Regions from separate parts of the Paenibacillus sp. FSL H3-0333 genome, predicted to be linked through region 2. Evidence: predicted binding sites of a transcription regulator. Region 2 holds the regulator's gene; each other region holds the start of a gene.
What was found. Region 2 encodes Rex, which represses fermentation and respiration genes when NADH is low (regulators of the CRP and FNR family bind a similar motif). Its sites were predicted from a motif close to TTGTGAAATATTTCACAA; they were not measured.
Positions count from the first base shown of each region.

Region 1: a site for Rex is predicted at 3,237-3,254, ahead of MHH78_RS01305 (phosphoketolase family protein). Genes of this name have one in related genera too.
Region 3: a site for Rex is predicted at 2,581-2,598, ahead of ric (iron-sulfur cluster repair di-iron protein). Genes of this name have one in related genera too.

Region 1 covers NZ_JBBODG010000001.1:318,858-324,626, reverse strand. The annotation lists gene MHH78_RS01320 (S-layer homology domain-containing protein) at 1-1,023, shown strand, start outside; gene MHH78_RS01315 (response regulator) at 1,134-2,276, shown strand; gene MHH78_RS01310 (GntR family transcriptional regulator) at 2,369-3,091, shown strand; gene MHH78_RS01305 (phosphoketolase family protein) at 3,367-5,751, shown strand.
Region 2 covers NZ_JBBODG010000001.1:3,270,854-3,276,622, reverse strand. The annotation lists gene MHH78_RS14370 (cell wall elongation regulator TseB-like domain-containing protein) at 102-623, opposite strand; gene MHH78_RS14365 (amidohydrolase) at 653-1,954, opposite strand; gene MHH78_RS14360 (redox-sensing transcriptional repressor Rex) at 1,944-2,594, opposite strand; gene dinG (ATP-dependent DNA helicase DinG) at 2,733-5,594, opposite strand; gene MHH78_RS14350 (tetratricopeptide repeat protein) at 5,710-5,769, opposite strand, start outside.
Region 3 covers NZ_JBBODG010000001.1:2,995,816-3,001,584, reverse strand. The annotation lists gene nirB (nitrite reductase large subunit NirB) at 1-765, opposite strand, end outside; gene MHH78_RS13040 (hypothetical protein) at 1,006-1,692, opposite strand; gene ric (iron-sulfur cluster repair di-iron protein) at 1,825-2,520, opposite strand; gene MHH78_RS13030 (helix-turn-helix transcriptional regulator) at 2,747-2,971, shown strand; gene MHH78_RS13025 (DUF6773 family protein) at 2,949-3,392, shown strand; gene MHH78_RS13020 (hypothetical protein) at 3,596-4,318, opposite strand; gene MHH78_RS13015 (winged helix-turn-helix transcriptional regulator) at 4,706-5,023, opposite strand; gene MHH78_RS13010 (hypothetical protein) at 5,149-5,475, opposite strand; gene MHH78_RS13005 (Gfo/Idh/MocA family protein) at 5,508-5,769, opposite strand, start outside.

The DNA of each region.
Region 1 (5,769 bases), 3.0 Mb from region 2:
GAATCGCTGGAAGGCATCGGACAAGACTTCTATTTCCGGCTGGTGCCGGTGAGAAGTGCAACAGAGCGGAGTGAAATCGAGAAGAGAGCCACGCTTGAAGCTGTGGTCCGCGAAGTGGCCAAGGACAACAAAATCGAAGTGGTCGCCAGACCGATGACCATTGAGACGAACCTGTCCAGCAGGGCGGTAACCCTGATCCTGCCGCTAAGAGATGTGAAGCTGCCTGCGAATGAAGCGGCACGTAATGCATTCCTCGCACAGCTCGGTATTTTCATTGAACATACCGACGGCACGAAAGAGGTTGTCAAAGGCAAAGCGGTTACCTATAAAGAGGGACTGCTTGGACTGGAATTCTCGGTAAACAAATTCAGTACCTTTACGATTATTAACTTCAATAATCAGTCGCCTGCTACACATGTATCCTATATCGTTGGCTTCCCGGATGGTCAATTCAAGCCGGACGAACGGGTAACGCGCTCGCAGATGGCGCTCATGATTGCCCGGAATCTGGGCTATGATGCTAGTGCGGCTGTAGGTACTTCTCCCTTCCCGGATGTGGCTGTCCGCCATTATGCGGCAGCAGCCATTGCCTTTGTGAATGCACAGGGCGTGATGAAGGGGGATCCGGCCGGGAAATTCCGGGGCAATGCACCGATTACGAGAGCAGAGATGGCCGCTGCTGCTGCCAACTACCTGAAGCTTGCCGTACCGGCTGACGGAAAATCGGGCTTCAGCGATACCACTGGACATTGGGCTCAGGCGGTAATTGAAGCCAACGTGTCGGCAGGCCTGCTTAAGGGCTATCCGGACGGCAGCTTCAAGCCGAATGCTTATCTGACCCGTGCGGAAGCAGTAGTCATTGTTAATCAGATGTTTGACCGCGGCCCGCTCCATGGAGCAGATGCGGTGAAATTCCCGGATGTCTCCAAGAATCATTGGGCCTACCTGGACATCCAGGAGGCTGTCATCGACCATCAGTACCGGATCGACAGTGAACAGAAGGAACAACGGGTTACAGAATAAATGGATAGGGGTTGGAGGAGAGATCATTTCTCCTCCAGCCCCTAAATCATTAAATTTAAAGTATAATGGTTATAAAACCGTACCGATTTCCAGTTGCGAAGGAGATCCGAATGAGAGCAATCCTGATTGACGATGAAGAATTGGCACTAAAGGCTTTGGAACGCCAATTGCATGCGCTTGGGTGTTTTGAGATTATCGGCAAATATACCGATCCGCTGCAAGGGCAGCAAAAGGTAGAGGAGACCGAGACCGATATTGTGTTTCTCGATATTCATTTACCGGAGCTGAGCGGGATTGAGCTGGCGGAAAGGCTGCTGGAACGGAGACCCGATCTGCAGGTTGTATTCGTAACGGCATATGATAAGTATGCGATCAAGGCTTTTGAGCTGAATGCTCTGGATTATTTGCTTAAGCCGATTCATACGGACCGTCTGAAGCTTACAGTTCGGAGATTGAACGCTCAGCAGAAGCCTGGCCTGGCAGCCCGGGCAGCGTCAGCGCAGACAAGCTGGAGAATGCTGATGCTCGATGCCTTCCGGATCTACGAAGGGAGTCAGGAGCTTCCGTCACTGCAATGGAGAACGGCGAAGGCGCAGGAAATCTTCTTTTACCTACTGCATCATCGCGGCAAAGTGGTCAGTAAAGCTACCCTGATTGAATTGCTGTGGGCTGATTTTGATCCGAACAGGGCCTATCCGCAGTTATATACGGCTGTGTATCATATCCGCAAGATGCTGGAGCCCTTCAGCAGAGAACGGATTCTCCTGCAAAATACGGCGGACGGCTATCTGCTCAAGCTGAATGGCATCTGCCTGGACGTTGATGAGTTTGACCGCTTTATCCAAGCGGGGTTAGAGCTCTCGAATGACACCCTGCCCGAATACGAACGAATCCTGAAGCTGTTCAAGAGCGAATATCTGGAGGGGTACGATTATGTGTGGGCGGAGCTTGAACGGCAGAGATTCCAGCTGCAGTGGATTCGGCTGAAGCTGAATCTGGTCCGCTGGTATATGGGGAATGCAGAATATGAACAGGCCTTCAAGCATATTGAACAGGTCTGCACCCGCTATCCGTTAGAGGAGCAAGCGCAATTATTGTACATGCAAATATCGGATAGAATGGGCTTTCATTTTCTGGTGCAAAGACAGTATGTATTGCTGGAAACGGTCATGGAAGCAGAGGTTGCGGAGAAACCGAGCCGGGAGATTGTCAAATGGTATAGGGATTGGGACAACAAGCGTCAGAAAGGGTGAATCCGTGGATTCATCCTTTTTGCCCTATCTAAATTATGATATATTTAATCTTGAATATTTCGTTCTGCAAAGTTCCGGCGAAGGAGAACCCCATGACCCAATTTGTCTACAAGCAGATTATTGCTGACCTCAAAACAAAGATCTTTGCCGGGCAGTACGCCGATATGAAGCTGCCGGATGAGCGCAGTCTCAGCGAGGCGTATCAGGTTAGCCGCAGTACCATTAAGCGTGCGCTGATGAAGATGGAGAGCTCGGGCATTATTTTCAAGAAACGCGGCTCCGGCACCTTCATCAATCCGTTATACATAAAGAACGATTCGATCTTCAATTACGAAGGCTCTAATCTGGGGGTGTCGGATAACTTCCAGATGCACGGCAAGAAGCCGGAGATCAAGGTGCTAAGCTTCGAGGTCATCCGGCCCACGGAGGAGATTCAGCGGGATTTGTTCCTGATGCCCCATGATTTCGTGTATAAGATCGTGCGTCTGCGCCTGTTTGAAGGTGCGCCGTTCATGATTGAGACGGGATATATTCCGATTAAAATTGTGCAAAATCTCGACCAGACGATTATCGAGGGATCGATTTTTCATTATCTGGAGGAATCGCGCAATCTGGCGGTGACCAAATCCTTTTTGTCTATTTTTGCCGGGCCTTCACTGCTGAATGATCAGGAGCTGCTCCATCTTAAGGAGAATGAACCCGTAGGGATTATGGAGGGGATCTTCTTCCTGGATAACGGCACGCCGTTTGAGTTCTCGCATATGCGCTTCCATTATGAGTATCTGAAGTTTAACACGTTTGTATCTGTGCATTAACGGATGGACGGTGTAAATAGCATAACTGAGGTATAGCAGGCCGGGAGGAATCCCGGTCTTTTTAGCGTTTTTTAGTATAACAAATTAATCCATAATTATAAAAATAAACATCTTTTTGTGCGTGATTTGCAGAGGAATTCATACTATGTTCAAAATTTCACAATATTGGACCGTATTAATTTCTAAAAAGATTGAATTTCTGAAATGCCGATGTATGATGTAAATGTAGAAGTGATACATTCAATTTACAAAGAAAAATTTAGGGAGTGGAAGACATGGGATTAACAATCGAACAGGTGGATTATTCCTCGAAAACGTATCTGGCAAAGCTTGACGCTTACTGGCGTGCAACGAACTACATCTCCGTAGGCCAGCTTTATTTGAAGGATAATCCGTTGTTAAGAGAACCGCTGAAGGATGCAGACGTCAAAGTGAAGCCGATCGGACACTGGGGCACGATCCCTGGGCAGAACTTTATCTATGCGCATCTGAACCGCGTTATCACTAAATATGATCTCAACATGTTCTATATTGAAGGCCCGGGCCATGGCGGTCAGGTGATGGTATCGAACTCTTATCTTGACGGAACCTACACCGAAATCTACCCGCAGATCACTCAGGACATCTCTGGTCTGAAAAAGCTGTTCAAGCAGTTCTCCTTCCCTGGCGGTGTTGCCTCCCATGCAGCTCCTGAAACACCCGGATCGATTCATGAAGGCGGCGAGCTGGGTTACTCCCTATCGCACAGCGTGGGTTCGATTCTGGATAACCCTGACCTGATCTCAGCAGTCGTTGTAGGTGACGGCGAAGCAGAGACCGGTCCTCTGGCCGCTTCCTGGCTGTCCAACCGGTTCATCAACCCGATTACAGACGGTGCTGTATTACCGATTCTGCATTTGAACGGCTTCAAGATCAGCAACCCGACGATTCTGTCACGGATGAGCAGAGAAGAATTGACCGCCTATTTTGCCGGCAACGGCTGGGAAGCCTTCTTCGTAGAAGGCGAGAACCCGGATCTGATGCACCCGGAAATGGCGAAGGTGCTGGATACAATCGTAGAGAGAATTGCCGCCATTCAGAAGAATGCCCGTGAAAATAACGATACTGCCCGTCCGGTATGGCCGATGCTGGTCTTCCGCTCCCCTAAAGGCTGGACTGGTCCGAAATCGTGGGATGGCGTGCCGAACGAAGGCTCCTTCCGTGCCCACCAGGTGCCGATTCCGGTCGATCAGAAGAACATGAAGCATGCTCCGGCATTGCTTGAATGGCTGAACAGCTACAGACCTGAGGAACTGTTCGATGAGAATGGCCGTTTGAACGCAGATCTGGCTGAAATTCTGCCAACCGGCGACAGACGTATGGGCATGAACCCGGTAACCAATGCCGGCAAACTGATCAAAGACCTGCACAAGCCGAATTTCCGCAACTATACTCTCGATAATTCCGCTCCAGGCCAAGTGATTGCACAGGATATGGCGGTGCTGGGCAAATACCTGAAAGAGGTTGTTACGCTCAACGAAGAGAACCGCAACTTCAGAATCTTCGGACCGGATGAGACCATGTCTAACCGTTTGGGACCGGTATTCGAAGTGACCAAGCGTCAATGGATGGATGCCATTCAGGAACCGCAGGATGAATTCCTCGCTCCATACGGCCGTGTCATTGACTCCCAGCTGTCGGAGCATCAGGCAGAAGGAATTCTGGAAGGTTATGTACTGACCGGCCGCCACGGATTCTTCGCCAGCTATGAAGCGTTCCTGCGCGTGGTCGATTCGATGATCACCCAGCACTTCAAGTGGCTGCGCAAGGCTACAGATCAGACCTGGAGAGAAGACATTCCTTCCCTGAACGTGATCGCCACATCGACAGTGTTCCAGCAGGACCATAACGGTTATACCCACCAGGATCCGGGTCTGCTCGGCCATCTGGCTGACAAGAAGCCTGAATTCATCCGTGAGTATCTGCCGTCCGATGCGAACAGCTTGCTGGCTGTGTTCGACAAGATCCTGAATGACCGCCAGAAGATCAACCTGATCGTATCCTCCAAGCATCCGCGTCCGCAATGGTTCTCGGCTGACGAAGCTCAGGAGCTGGTGGACAAAGGCCTTAAGATCATTGACTGGGCCAGCACCGACAAAGGCGGAGAGCCGGATCTCGTTATCGCTTCTTCGGGTACCGAACCAACTATGGAAGCCTTGGCTGCCATCTCGATCCTGCATGAGAAGCTGCCTGAGCTGAAGATCCGCTACATCAACGTGGTCGACCTGCTGAAGCTCAGAAGTCAGAAGCTTGATCCGCGCGGCTTGTCTGACGATGAGTTTGATCAATTTTTCACAAAAGATAAACCGGTCATCTTCGCCTTCCACGGCTATGAAGGCCTGATCAAAGACCTGTTCTTCGACCGCCACAACCATAATCTGCATGTGCACGGCTACCGTGAGAATGGCGATATCACTACACCGTTCGATATGCGTGTCCTCAACCAGATGGACCGCTTCGATCTTACGAAGGAAGCTGTGCTGAGCCTGCCGGAAGCAAGCAAATACCAGGCCATCGCTGACGAGATGGACGCCATGGTGCAGAAGCATCACGCGTACATCCGTGAAGAAGGCATCGACCTTCCAGAGGTTGAGAGCTGGGTATGGAAGGCTTTGAACTAAGCTCTAGATGATCGTGTT
Region 2 (5,769 bases):
GCTCTAACCTGTTCTTTACTCTTATGGATACACCAAAAAAAGCGGGAGCACAGTATCACTGTATCTCCCACTTCTCCTATAATCCAAGCCTGGCCGTCCGCTTAACGGTTCGGCAGACTGTACCCCTCACCAATGGCACTGCCATCCTTGAAGCGGTAAAAATTATAATAGAATCGCCCGTCTTTTTTGTAAAATAGCTGCCAGGCATATTCCCCGTTGTATACACCGGGCAGCAGCCGTTCGATCGTAATGTCCGGCAGCTGAGCGGCTATGATTCCGCGCATTTTCTCTTCTGAGGTGCCATTGCTCAGTTCCTCAGCATACAGGTCGTTGTCGCCTCCGGCAGGCTTGCCCTCCAAGGTGAAACGGACCCACACCATCAAATCGGTCCCTGCTTCATTTTTACCGGTCAGCACCCAGTAGATCTCATTCTCATTCCATACAGATTTCTGGGCCTTGGTTACCTCTGTTAGTCCGGCACGCGCCCGGGCCAGCTCCTTGGCCTCACTCCGCTCGTTCCACTGGTCCTTCATAATGTAGGCATAGAACTGGCTTAGTCCGAACAGAAGGAGCAGCACCACGGTAATCCCCAGCCAGATCCATTTTCCCCTCTTCTTCTTCACCACGCTGCTTCCTTTCCCGTTCCCCTGAATTACCGTTTAAGCAGGCTCTCGAACGTCTCCTGTGCTTTGCGGCGGATGGCTTCTTCATCAAGTGTCAGGCATTGTCCATGCTTCACAACCTGCTGGCCGTTCACCCATACATGCTCTACATCCTTGGCACTTGCCGAATATACGGCATGGGAGAGCAGATCGGTATGCGGCAGCAGATGAGGCTGGTCAATATCAAGTGCGATGAAGTCGGCCTTCATTCCTGCTGCAAGCCGGCCTACCCCGCTTAGGAAAATAGACTGCGCCCCGTACTCCGTAGCCATCAGAAGCGCCTCAGGAGCCGGTACCGCTGTAGGATCACCGCTTACGCCCTTGTGGATCAGAGCCGCCAGCCTCATCTCTTCGAACATATCCAGATTGTTGTTGCTTGCCGCGCCGTCTGTACCCAGGGAGACCTTAATCCCGGCTCTCAGCAGTTCAGGAACACGAGCAACCCCGCTGGCCAGCTTCAGGTTACTGCCGGGGTTATGCGACACGCCAACGTTATGGCGGGCCAGAATCCCGATCTCTTCATCGTTCAGATGAACCCCGTGGGCAATGAGCGAAGGACGGGTGAACATTCCGAGCTTCTCCAGATGTGCGACCGGACGCAGGCCGTAGTCGGCCACGTTCTGTTCCACTTCATGGCGCGTCTCGGACATATGGGTGTGCATTGGCAGGTCCAGATCATGGGCAGCCTGCACAAACTTCATGAAAAACTCTGGAGGACAGGTGTACGGGGCGTGCGGTGAGAGCATGGTCGTAATTCTGCCGTCAGCCTTGCCGTGCCAGTTACGGGCAAAAGCAATCGCCTCAGCGAGCTTCGCTTGCTGTACCTCTTCCGGGCACAGCCCAATTACGCCGCGCATCAACACCGCACGAATACCGGACTGCTCGGTCACTTCCGCTACCCGGTCCATATGATCATACATATCGAGGAAGGTGGTTGTGCCGCCCTTCAGCATCTCCAGCACGGACAACGAGGTTCCCCAATATACATCATCACCAGTGAATTTCTCTTCCATCGGCCACATCTTCTCCTGCAGCCAAGACTGAAGCACCATATCGTCGCCGTATCCGCGCAGCAGTGACATTGCAGTATGACCATGGGTATTGACCAGACCAGGCATGAACAGCAGACGGCTGCCGTCTACGACCTGTGCGCCATCCTCCACTACTGGCTCAGCTTCACCTATGTAAGTAATCAAATCATTCTCCAGGGTCATGTACCCGCTCAGAACCGGCTTGTCACTGCCCGGAACCAGGAAGTGCCCATTCTTGATTATCGTGATCTTACTGCTCATCTTCAGCCTCATCCTTTCCATCATGCAAATAATAGGCCAAGCTCTGCAGATCTGTGGTGAAATCTGCGGCATGAATCCGGATATTGGCAGGCGTCTTGAGAATAACCGGTGCGAAGTTCAGAATCGCCTCGATACCGGAATCGACAAGAATATCAGCTACGTTCTGGGCTTCGCTGTCGGGCACGGTAATAATCCCGATCCGGATGCCCTGCGAACGGATTGTACTGCTTAGCTCCTCCATCGGCTGCACAACCAGCGAGTTGATTTGCTGGCCCACCTTCGGCGGGTAGGCATCGAAGATGGCAGTAATCTTCATCGTATCCTTTAAGTAAGCGTTGTAGTTTGACAAGGCATGACCGAGATTACCGGCTCCAACCAGTGCAACATTAATTTGCTGGTCAAGCTTCAGGATATGGCGGATCTTCTCAATCAGATAAGATACATCATAGCCGATGCCTTTTCTGCCAAAATCACCGAAATAAGCCAAATCCTTACGGATCTGGGCGGGATTCAGATCAAGCTTCTGGCCCAGCTCCTGGGAAGAGACTGTGGAGATTTCACGTTTTTGGAGATCGTTCAGGAAACGCAGGTACACTGGTAGCCTGCGCACGACGGCCTCCGATATTTTATCCGATTTCATGTATTCTCCTCCTTAAAAGTTGTGTTAGACCCGTACAATTATAGCAACCGTGCCCCGCCGCCTGCCGGAGTGGCAGGGCAGGCGGGAACGGATCTTCAGGTTAATCATGACTTATTAATAATAGCAATAGCAGATGAATTAGGAAACCCCGCCGTCATCCAGCCATTCGGCAATTCTCGGGACCATCTGCTCGGTGAGCATATGCTCCATCTTGGGACCGGGGAGCGAGTACAGGAAGTACTTTCCGTAATGCGATTCAATGACTCTGGTATCGTACACAATTACGATGCCCCGGTCCTGCGCCGTGCGGACCAGCCGCCCGAAGCCCTGCTTGAAGCGGATGACGGCCTGCGGCACGGACAGCTTCATGAACGGATTCTTCTTCTGTGCCTGAAGCAGCTCCGACTTCGCTTCTGCCAGCGGGTGATTCGGCGGCTGGAACGGCAGTCTGACAATCGCCAGGCAGGTCAATGCTTCTCCCGGGATATCCACCCCTTCCCAGAAGCTGCTGGTACCCAGCAAGACCGAAGCCGGGCTATCCTGGAAGCGGCGGATCAGCTTGCTCCGGCTGCCGCCTTCCACGCCTTGTCCCAGCACCGCGATATCCTGTGAGGCAAGCGCCTCCTTCAGCGGTTCATACACCTGGCGCAGCATCTTGTAGGAGGTGAACAGCACCAGCATCCGCCCCCGTGTTGTTACAGCTGTCTCGGCAAGGGAGTGCACGAGGGTGTCCACAAAGCGGGCATCACCTATACTTCCCTTGACGCTAGGGAAGTCCCGGGGAATGACCAGGAGAGCCTGCTCACGATACTTGAATGGCGATGGAAGCAGTGCAGTCATCAGACGCCTCTGCTCGGCAGCCTCGCCAAGACCCAGGTTATCGATCATGAACTGGAAGGATTTATCCACGGATAAGGTGGCCGAGGTCAGGATAATGCTCTTCTTCTTATCGAAGAACAGCTCCCTGAGCTGGGTGCTGACATCTACGGGAACAGCATACATTTGCAGCGACTTGCCCTTATAATTGCCGCTTCCCTCCAGCCAATACACGATATTCTCATCGTTCAGACTCATGAAGAAGCGGATCTGCTCTCTAATGGATGCCAGATCCTTGAATAACCCGCCGATATCAGTCACAAGACTGTCTGAGGAGGACTGGCTGTCCGTGTCACGCATCTCATTGAGCATTTTGTCGCCCTTGCGGATGATATCGCTCAGACTGAGGTTCAGTGTATTCTCAAGGGCAGCCAGCTCCTCCCAATCCTTCGGCTTCTTGCCCGGCTGCAGGCGTGCCACCAGCTGGCCTGCTTCACCGGCTCCGGCATCGCTGCGCTCGGGCAGCAGGCTGAAGAGCCTGTCACTAAGCGCATCCCAGGACTCCTTCACCGTCAGCAGATCTGGATAGATCCGGTCGATCACGCCGCTCCATTCGGAGGCCTGCTCACTGCCTGAAGACTGCAGACTCTGGCGGAGGGCAGGCAGCTGCCCGCTACGGCTATCTTTATAGAGACGGGTGAGGGTATGGGCGAATGTGAAATATTTCATCTGCATGCCAAGATGCTTGCCGGCAATATCCTCCAGATGATGGGCTTCATCAATAACAAGATGGTCGTACGCCGGAAGAAGCTGATGCCCGGCTTTGACATCTGCGAACAGCTTGGAGTGATTGGTGACCACCACATCGGAGATCCCGGCTTCATGCTTGGCCCGGTGGTAATAGCATTTGCGGAACCAGGGACAGGCGCGTCCCAGGCAGGAGTCGGTATCACTGGAAACAGTCTCCCAGAAATCGCCGCCCCGTCCGCTTAAGTTAAGCTCCTCATCATCGCCGGTCGTCGTCTGGGTCAGCCAGACGAGCATTTGCGCAGCGGTGAGCGCTTCTTCCCTTGGACTCGTAAAGTCCTTTTTGTTCATTCTATGTTCGAACTTGCGCAGACACAAATAGTGCCCTCTTCCCTTAAAGATGGAGGCCTTGAACGGGAACGGCACAACGCTGGTTAAGAGCGGGATATCCCGCTCCCGCAGCTGATCCTGAAGGTTAATGGTATGAGTGCTGACCATCACCTTCTGATTACTTTTCACACTATGGTAGATGGCCGGAAGCAGATAACCCAGCGATTTGCCGGTGCCTGTTCCCGCTTCAATCAGCAGATGCTTGTCCTGCTCAAGTGCTGTAATGACCTCATGGATCATCAGCTCCTGGGCTTCGCGGCTCTCATACTGGGGAAGAGCAGCCTTCAGCCGCTTGGTTACCTCATCCATATATTCTTCAAAGGTAATATTCTCCAGCGGATTGACGCTTCCTTCCTCCCGTGGCGAATCCAGCTCTGCCCAGTCCCCCACAGCCAGCGCAAGCTGGCGGTAGAAGCTCAGCTCACCTTCCGGCTGAAAGGTCTCCATCTCCCGCTCCCGCAGCAGACCGTCGAAATACCAGGCCAGATCACTGTCTTCGTCCGCGAACAGCTCATTCAGCCGCTGAATCGTCAAGAGCGGCAGACTCTGCAGCTCTTCCAGACATTTGAGCAGCACAATAGCCGTGGCAAGCGCATCACTGTCCGCCTGATGGGGACGGTCATGCGTAATGCCGAAGTGGCTGCTTACCGCGCCAAGCTGATAAGTGCTCAGCGAGGGAAAGCATATTTTGAGAAAATCAATCGTATCCAGAATCCGCCCCTGAAACGGCAGGTAGCCGCAGCGGTCCAGCGCATTCTGCAAAAAATGAAAATCAAACGCGACATTGTGTCCGACGAGGACTACATCATCCAGCAGCGGCACCAGCTCCATCATCATCTCATCGAGCTCCGGCGCATCCTGTACATCGCTGTCTGTAATTCCGGTCAGGCCCGTAATAAAAGGAGGAATGGGCGCTCCGGGCTTGACATAGGAACCATACACCCGGGAGATCGTCCCGTCTTCTTCTATAATGGCAAGGCCAACCTGGATGATCTCTCCCACAGATTGGGTTCCCGTAGTTTCAAAATCAAGCACGGCAAATTTCATTTTAAGTTCTATTCCCTTTCACTTGAGACTCTTTATCAGCATAACAGAAGTTACGAAAAAAGGCGATGCACACCCCGGGAAACGGGGCGCATCGCCTAAAGAAACCGAGGATAAATTATAAAAGCGAAACCAGCTGATGGCCAAACTCCAGCTTCCCGCCCCGTCTGCGGCATAC
Region 3 (5,769 bases), 280 kb from region 2:
GGTGATTCCGCTGTCCTTCGCAAGCTGGACATTCGGCTTGATTCCAACAGCCATCACTACAAACTCTGCGGGCAGCTCACTGCCGTCACTGAAGCGCAGTCCGGTCACCCGTTCTTCGCCGGTCAGTTCTACCGTCTGCTTGCCCATGGCGAATTTCACACCTTGACGCGTAAGCTCTGCCTGTAGCATGGAAGAAGCGGTACGGTCCAGCTGACGCTCCATCAGATCCTCCAGCAGATGCACAACGGTAACCTCCATGCCCAGATTGACCAAGCCCTTCGCAGCTTCAAGACCTAGCAATCCTCCGCCGATTACAGCCGCCGTGCGGTACTGCTTCGCTGCTGCCAGCATCGCATCACAGTCCGCGATATCGCGGAAGCCGACTACCCCATCCTTGGTGCTGCCGGGTACGGGGAGAATGAAAGAATTCGAGCCTGTGGCAATAATTGCTTTATCGTAAGGAACCGCCAGTCCATTATCGGTCAATATTAGTTTGTTCTGTTCATCGATCCGGGTAACCGTCGTGCCAGTATACAGTGTAATATGATTATCCTCATACCACCCAAGATCATTAAGAATGATGTCTTCAATCGTTTTGCTGCCTTCAAGTACATAGGACAACATAATCCGGTTATAGTTGGGATGCGGCTCACTGCCGAAGACAGTAATATCATAAGCGCCGCCCAGCTTCAGAATCTGCTCAATAGTGCCTACTCCCGCCATGCCATTCCCAATCAGCACTAACTTTTCTCTTTCCGCTGCCACTGGTAGACCCTCCTTCAGAAACTCTGATTTCTTCAATAACTTTACCTGATAGAGAAATTATACTGTCCCCAATTCCATGACAAGTGTGACCACAGTCACACGGTATGTGAATTTTTTCACACAAGTGGAGATGACTTCTCGCGTTCTTTCATAGGACAACTTATGGCGTGAAGCACAGAGATATTTTATTCAAAAAAAACGGATACCCATGCAGTTTCGCACAGATATCCATTCATTCACTTATTTCAGTACCAGAGAGATCTCCAGCTTGTCCTGCGGACTGAGCTTCATGTCCACTCCATTACCGAGCAGGCCTTTATCGTTGACCTTCAGTCTCCATTCCTCGCTGCTGAGCGGGGTATAATCCATAACAGTAAGCACCGTCCGGTTATCCTCGGCAAGCCGAACCATACCGCTGTTCTTGAGCAGTCCCTTGACGGACATATCCTGCATAAAAGAAAGCACATGCGAATGTGTCAGCTCCGGCTGCTCGCTCCCCCCGTTCACAGTGATGATGACAGGCTGAAACATCTTTCCGGTTCCGGCAGGCCCTGCTGACATCGTAATGGCTGAACCCGGTTCCAGGGTTGTATTCAGCTCTTGAACCTTCTTGCCGTTCACCTGAATCTCCCAGTTCATGTCCTCACCCAGGGAGACCTTATTCACCTCAAGAATACTAGTTCCATCCGCTGAAAATGTAACAACGCCGCTCTTTCTGAACAGCTCTATTATTGAATTCCCAACCACGTAAGCTTCGTTAAGCAATCTGGCCGAGCTTCCGGCCATTTCACTGTCACCCACCTTGACTGAAAAGGTTAATCCCTGGCCTCCGTTACTGCTGCCGCCATTCTCTGATCCCAAGCCACAACCGCTTGCCGCGGCCAGCAAGAGAAGGCACAGCATGAAGCGCATCCATTTCGTGGACATCCCACGGCACCGCCTTCATATGTATTTTCCCGGACTCTTTAAGGATAACGCATAGAGGAAGGGTTCTCAAATCATTTCTGCCGGAAGAAAAAGTAAAAAGTCCCCGAAGGGACTTATCCAATGCAGCAGGTCCTATTGATAACGCAGGAACAGAATATTGTTCTCCAGATGCACATGCTCGAAGGTCATACCTTCCAGCTCTTCAAGCCGGGCATACGTCAGGCGATAAGTCGTGCAGGCATGTGCGGGCGGTGTGTAGTCATTAGTAACTCTGCGCAGCTCGCGTAGAATCTCTCCGGCCCCGTCATGCTCAGCTTCCAAATTATGCAGCAGTCCGCGCAGCTCCGCAAGTCCTTCTTCGGTTGGGTTCTGGGTGTAGGCCAGCATCTTAGGGAATTCGCTCTCTTCTTCCTTCGCTGTATGCTGCAGCAGCTCTTCACGCAGCATATTGAACAGACGGTGCATCTCTCCGAGGTGCGGTGAATCCTCACCGTGAACGCGGAACACCTTGGTTACATTTTGACTGATTAGCGGAAGCTCTTCACGCAGATAACGGTGATGCTTGTTCACAATATAATCCACCAGCTCCTCAGACGAAGCCTCGTTCAAGGCGGTATCCTCTTCGAGCACCGGATGCTGCTCTTGCAGCTTGTTCAGCTCCTGCACCATTGCTGCCGGATCAAGACCCTTCTCGGCAGCGGCTTCAGCCAGCGGCTTGGCACCTCCGCAGCAGAAATCGATCCGTTGTGCCTTGAAATAATCAGCTGCTTTGGGGAACTGCAGAACAATATCTCTGACCATTGCTTCCGGGGTGAACCCGGGATGAATTGTTGTATCGTTTAATTGATTGGACGCCATGTTGGCCCCTCCTCAGGTTTAGAAGTAGGTTTGTGCTTCTTTTCACTTCTACACCTTATCACTGGCCTTAGGCGGAACTTGTGATTGTACGCACTGAATATAACAAATTTTAATGAACGCGAACTTCTAGCCACCTTATGTAAAATATACTAGACATTTTGTTTTATATATTTTACAATATGCGTGAGGTGAGGGAATGGGGAAGAATCTGAGGCTCAAAGCCTCCAGAGCAGCAAAAGACATGTCGCAAAAACAGCTGGCAGATGCTGTGGGGGTCACAAGACAGACAATTATCGCGATTGAGAATGGTGATTACAACCCCACCCTGAGGTTGTGCATTGACATTTGTGTAACCCTTGGGAAGACGCTGGATCAATTATTTTGGGAGGGAACGAAGGATGAGCAGAACGAACATGGATGAGAGACAATTGCAGCAGCGGCACAAGGCGGGGAATCAGGCATTTCTTTTGATGGCATTCTTATTGCTGGCAGACATGGCGCTGCAAAACTACGGAATGAAGTGGCTGGAATATCCGCTTAGTAATTACGCAATTTTCATGCTGGGTGTGGGTTCCTATGTCGTACGGCTGATCTGGAGCGGTGCATATGTGGGACCGGGCGGAGCACAGGGCGGAGCAAAAGGGAAAAACGTTCTGGGTGCACTGCTGGCGACCGTGGTGGCAGCCTGCATCCTTGTTGTTACCTTCGTGAATCCAACCGCTCAATCAGCAGCAAACAGCGGTGCGAACGGGAAGGTGATTCTGGTCATTTCCGTTACAGCAGGACTGGTCATCTTAAGCACCGTGTACTTGATCCGACGGAGGAATAACCGGGCGGAGTAGAGTGGCTTGTGCTGCTGAAGCAAAAGAAGCGGAGGGGAAATTTGGAACTGGAGGAGCGGAGCGATCGCCTTTGTGTTTGGATTTCTACCGCGAAGAGCGGTTTGTATCAGGAAATCCAAACACAATAGCGGCCGGAAGTCCAAATGTTCACCGCAGCGACGACCTGGCTTCAAGTTCCACTCTTTTTTCGAGCTTCACCTTTTCTATCGAACCGTCGCCTGCATATAAGTCCGCTTGCCCTGCGCATCCTTTAGGTAGGGGCCAAGTCCGGCGAACCGCGAATGATCCACATATACACCCGTCATCCATCTGCCTTCGGTCAGGCCACCGTTCCACTGCAACACCAGATCGGGGGCAGAGATCCATTCCTGATACACTCTGATGTTCTTATCCTTGTATTCTTTGGCCGGTTTGTTCAATTCGCTCAGCGGTGCCGGGGTAAGGTAGGTGGGCACGAAATATACAGAGATCAGCTCCATATCCTCCTCACTCAGAAAAGCCTCCTCCCCCAAGTAAGGCTGGAGCAGCCGCGTGTTCTCATACATAGACCAGATTACAGCTTGAAGTACCATGCTCTGGCTAATTCCATTATGAAAAGTAAAACGGCGCTGAGCATTTGAGCCACTCCCTCCCTTAGCCGTTACCGGCTCCAGGCAATGCCGCTCACAACCGATACATTTCCAGCCGGACGGGCCTTGAATCCATTTCTGAAACACGCTCCCGCTGTCATTATCCCCTTTATATAGAGAAGAAATGATCTCATACGGCACACCGATCCACGCATCCCACAGAGAATCCGGGAGATGGTTATGAAGCATGAACAGCACCTTGTCATAGATCAGCTGTACTTTAATCGAAGCAGTCTCCAGTTCGGCGACATCCTTTTTTCCATAGGTTATTTCCCGGGAAAACAAGGTGATGGTCATGGTCCTCGCCTCCTAAAAGTTGTGTGAGCCCTCCGCTTCCTTCCATCAGCATCGTCCAAAACACATCTCGTAAGCATCCGTCTGCCGCATAACCCTGGGCTTTTCCTACTTTTGTTAACGCTTCCACACATCCGTAATATTTAGTATGTTCTATTATATTACACAGGTAGGGCCTAAGTGCAAGGTTTATTTGGGCAAAATTTGCATAAACAAGCGGAAACGGCATTGCCGTCCTTATAAAGGACGGTACCGTTTCAGCGAGAAATAGAAGGATAAGTTATCGTGTGAAACCTATAAATTCTTATATTTCAAGCAGAACAGCATATGAAAAGCCCCTTACCCGGATACCCGGCAAGAGGCTGTCATCAAAAATATATTACGGTACTGCTACTCCACCCAGCTCTCGGCCCAGGACTGGATTTGCTGCATGACCGGCTCAAGCGCACGGCCCTTCACTGTTAATTCATACTCAATGCGCACCGGTGTCTCCGGGTACACATGACGTACCAGAATGCCCTCGCATTCCAGATCCTTCATGCGCTCGGACAGCATCTTATCGCTCATTGACGGAATCAGTCCGGAAATATCCTTGAACCGCTTGGGGCCGCTCATCAAGGTCTGAATAATGAGTCCGTTCCAACGCTTGCCCAGAAACGAAAAAGCCGTCTCAAATCTCGGGCACATCGTCAGTTGATGTTCTTCCATGGTTATCACCTCTCACTTATGAAGCTTACAATTAGTTAGTATATATAATTTTACCACATTTATTCTGGAATGAACATCGTTTGCCAAAAAAAAGTTCATTAACCACTATTATTATATTTACGCTCTCAATCCTTGGTGTCTTCTGCCTTGCGTCTTAGCTGGATGGCCTCTGTAACCACATAGGCAAGATCATCGTTGCTGTAGAGGGAGAGTACACCCAGTACCGTATCATCGGAGATGAACCCGGCCTCCTCCGCGGATACCGTCAGGGCCAGCGCATTGGCCAGCGCCTGATTGCCCTCCTGCTGCGGATAAGCCTGCAGATACAGGGCATGCGGGTCCAGCTTATTATTCACACACCACTGGGCAAATACGAGAATCATCATTTCCTCGTCCCGCTTGTAGCTCTCGATAATCCTCTCTTCCATCGACTTGTTGTCATAATCCTCCATGTTGTTCTCCTCTCTGCTGCGATGCTGACCGCTCAGCGGCTTAATCTTGCTGCTAATTCATGGCTCGGCAATACGGCCGAAGCGGAAATACCGCATTGCTCCGGTGTCGCTATATTACTGAGATAATGGCTGACCGCTCCGCTGAAGCCTCTGCGCTCCAGCATGGTATCCCAGCTGCCGAAGTTCTGCGTGCGCGGCAACGAGCCCTGCTCATATAATATAACCCGTTCCATGTCTGTCACCTCCACCGACCTGCCATGTCCGTGCAGCTCCAGCTTCTCCAGATCGGCCCCT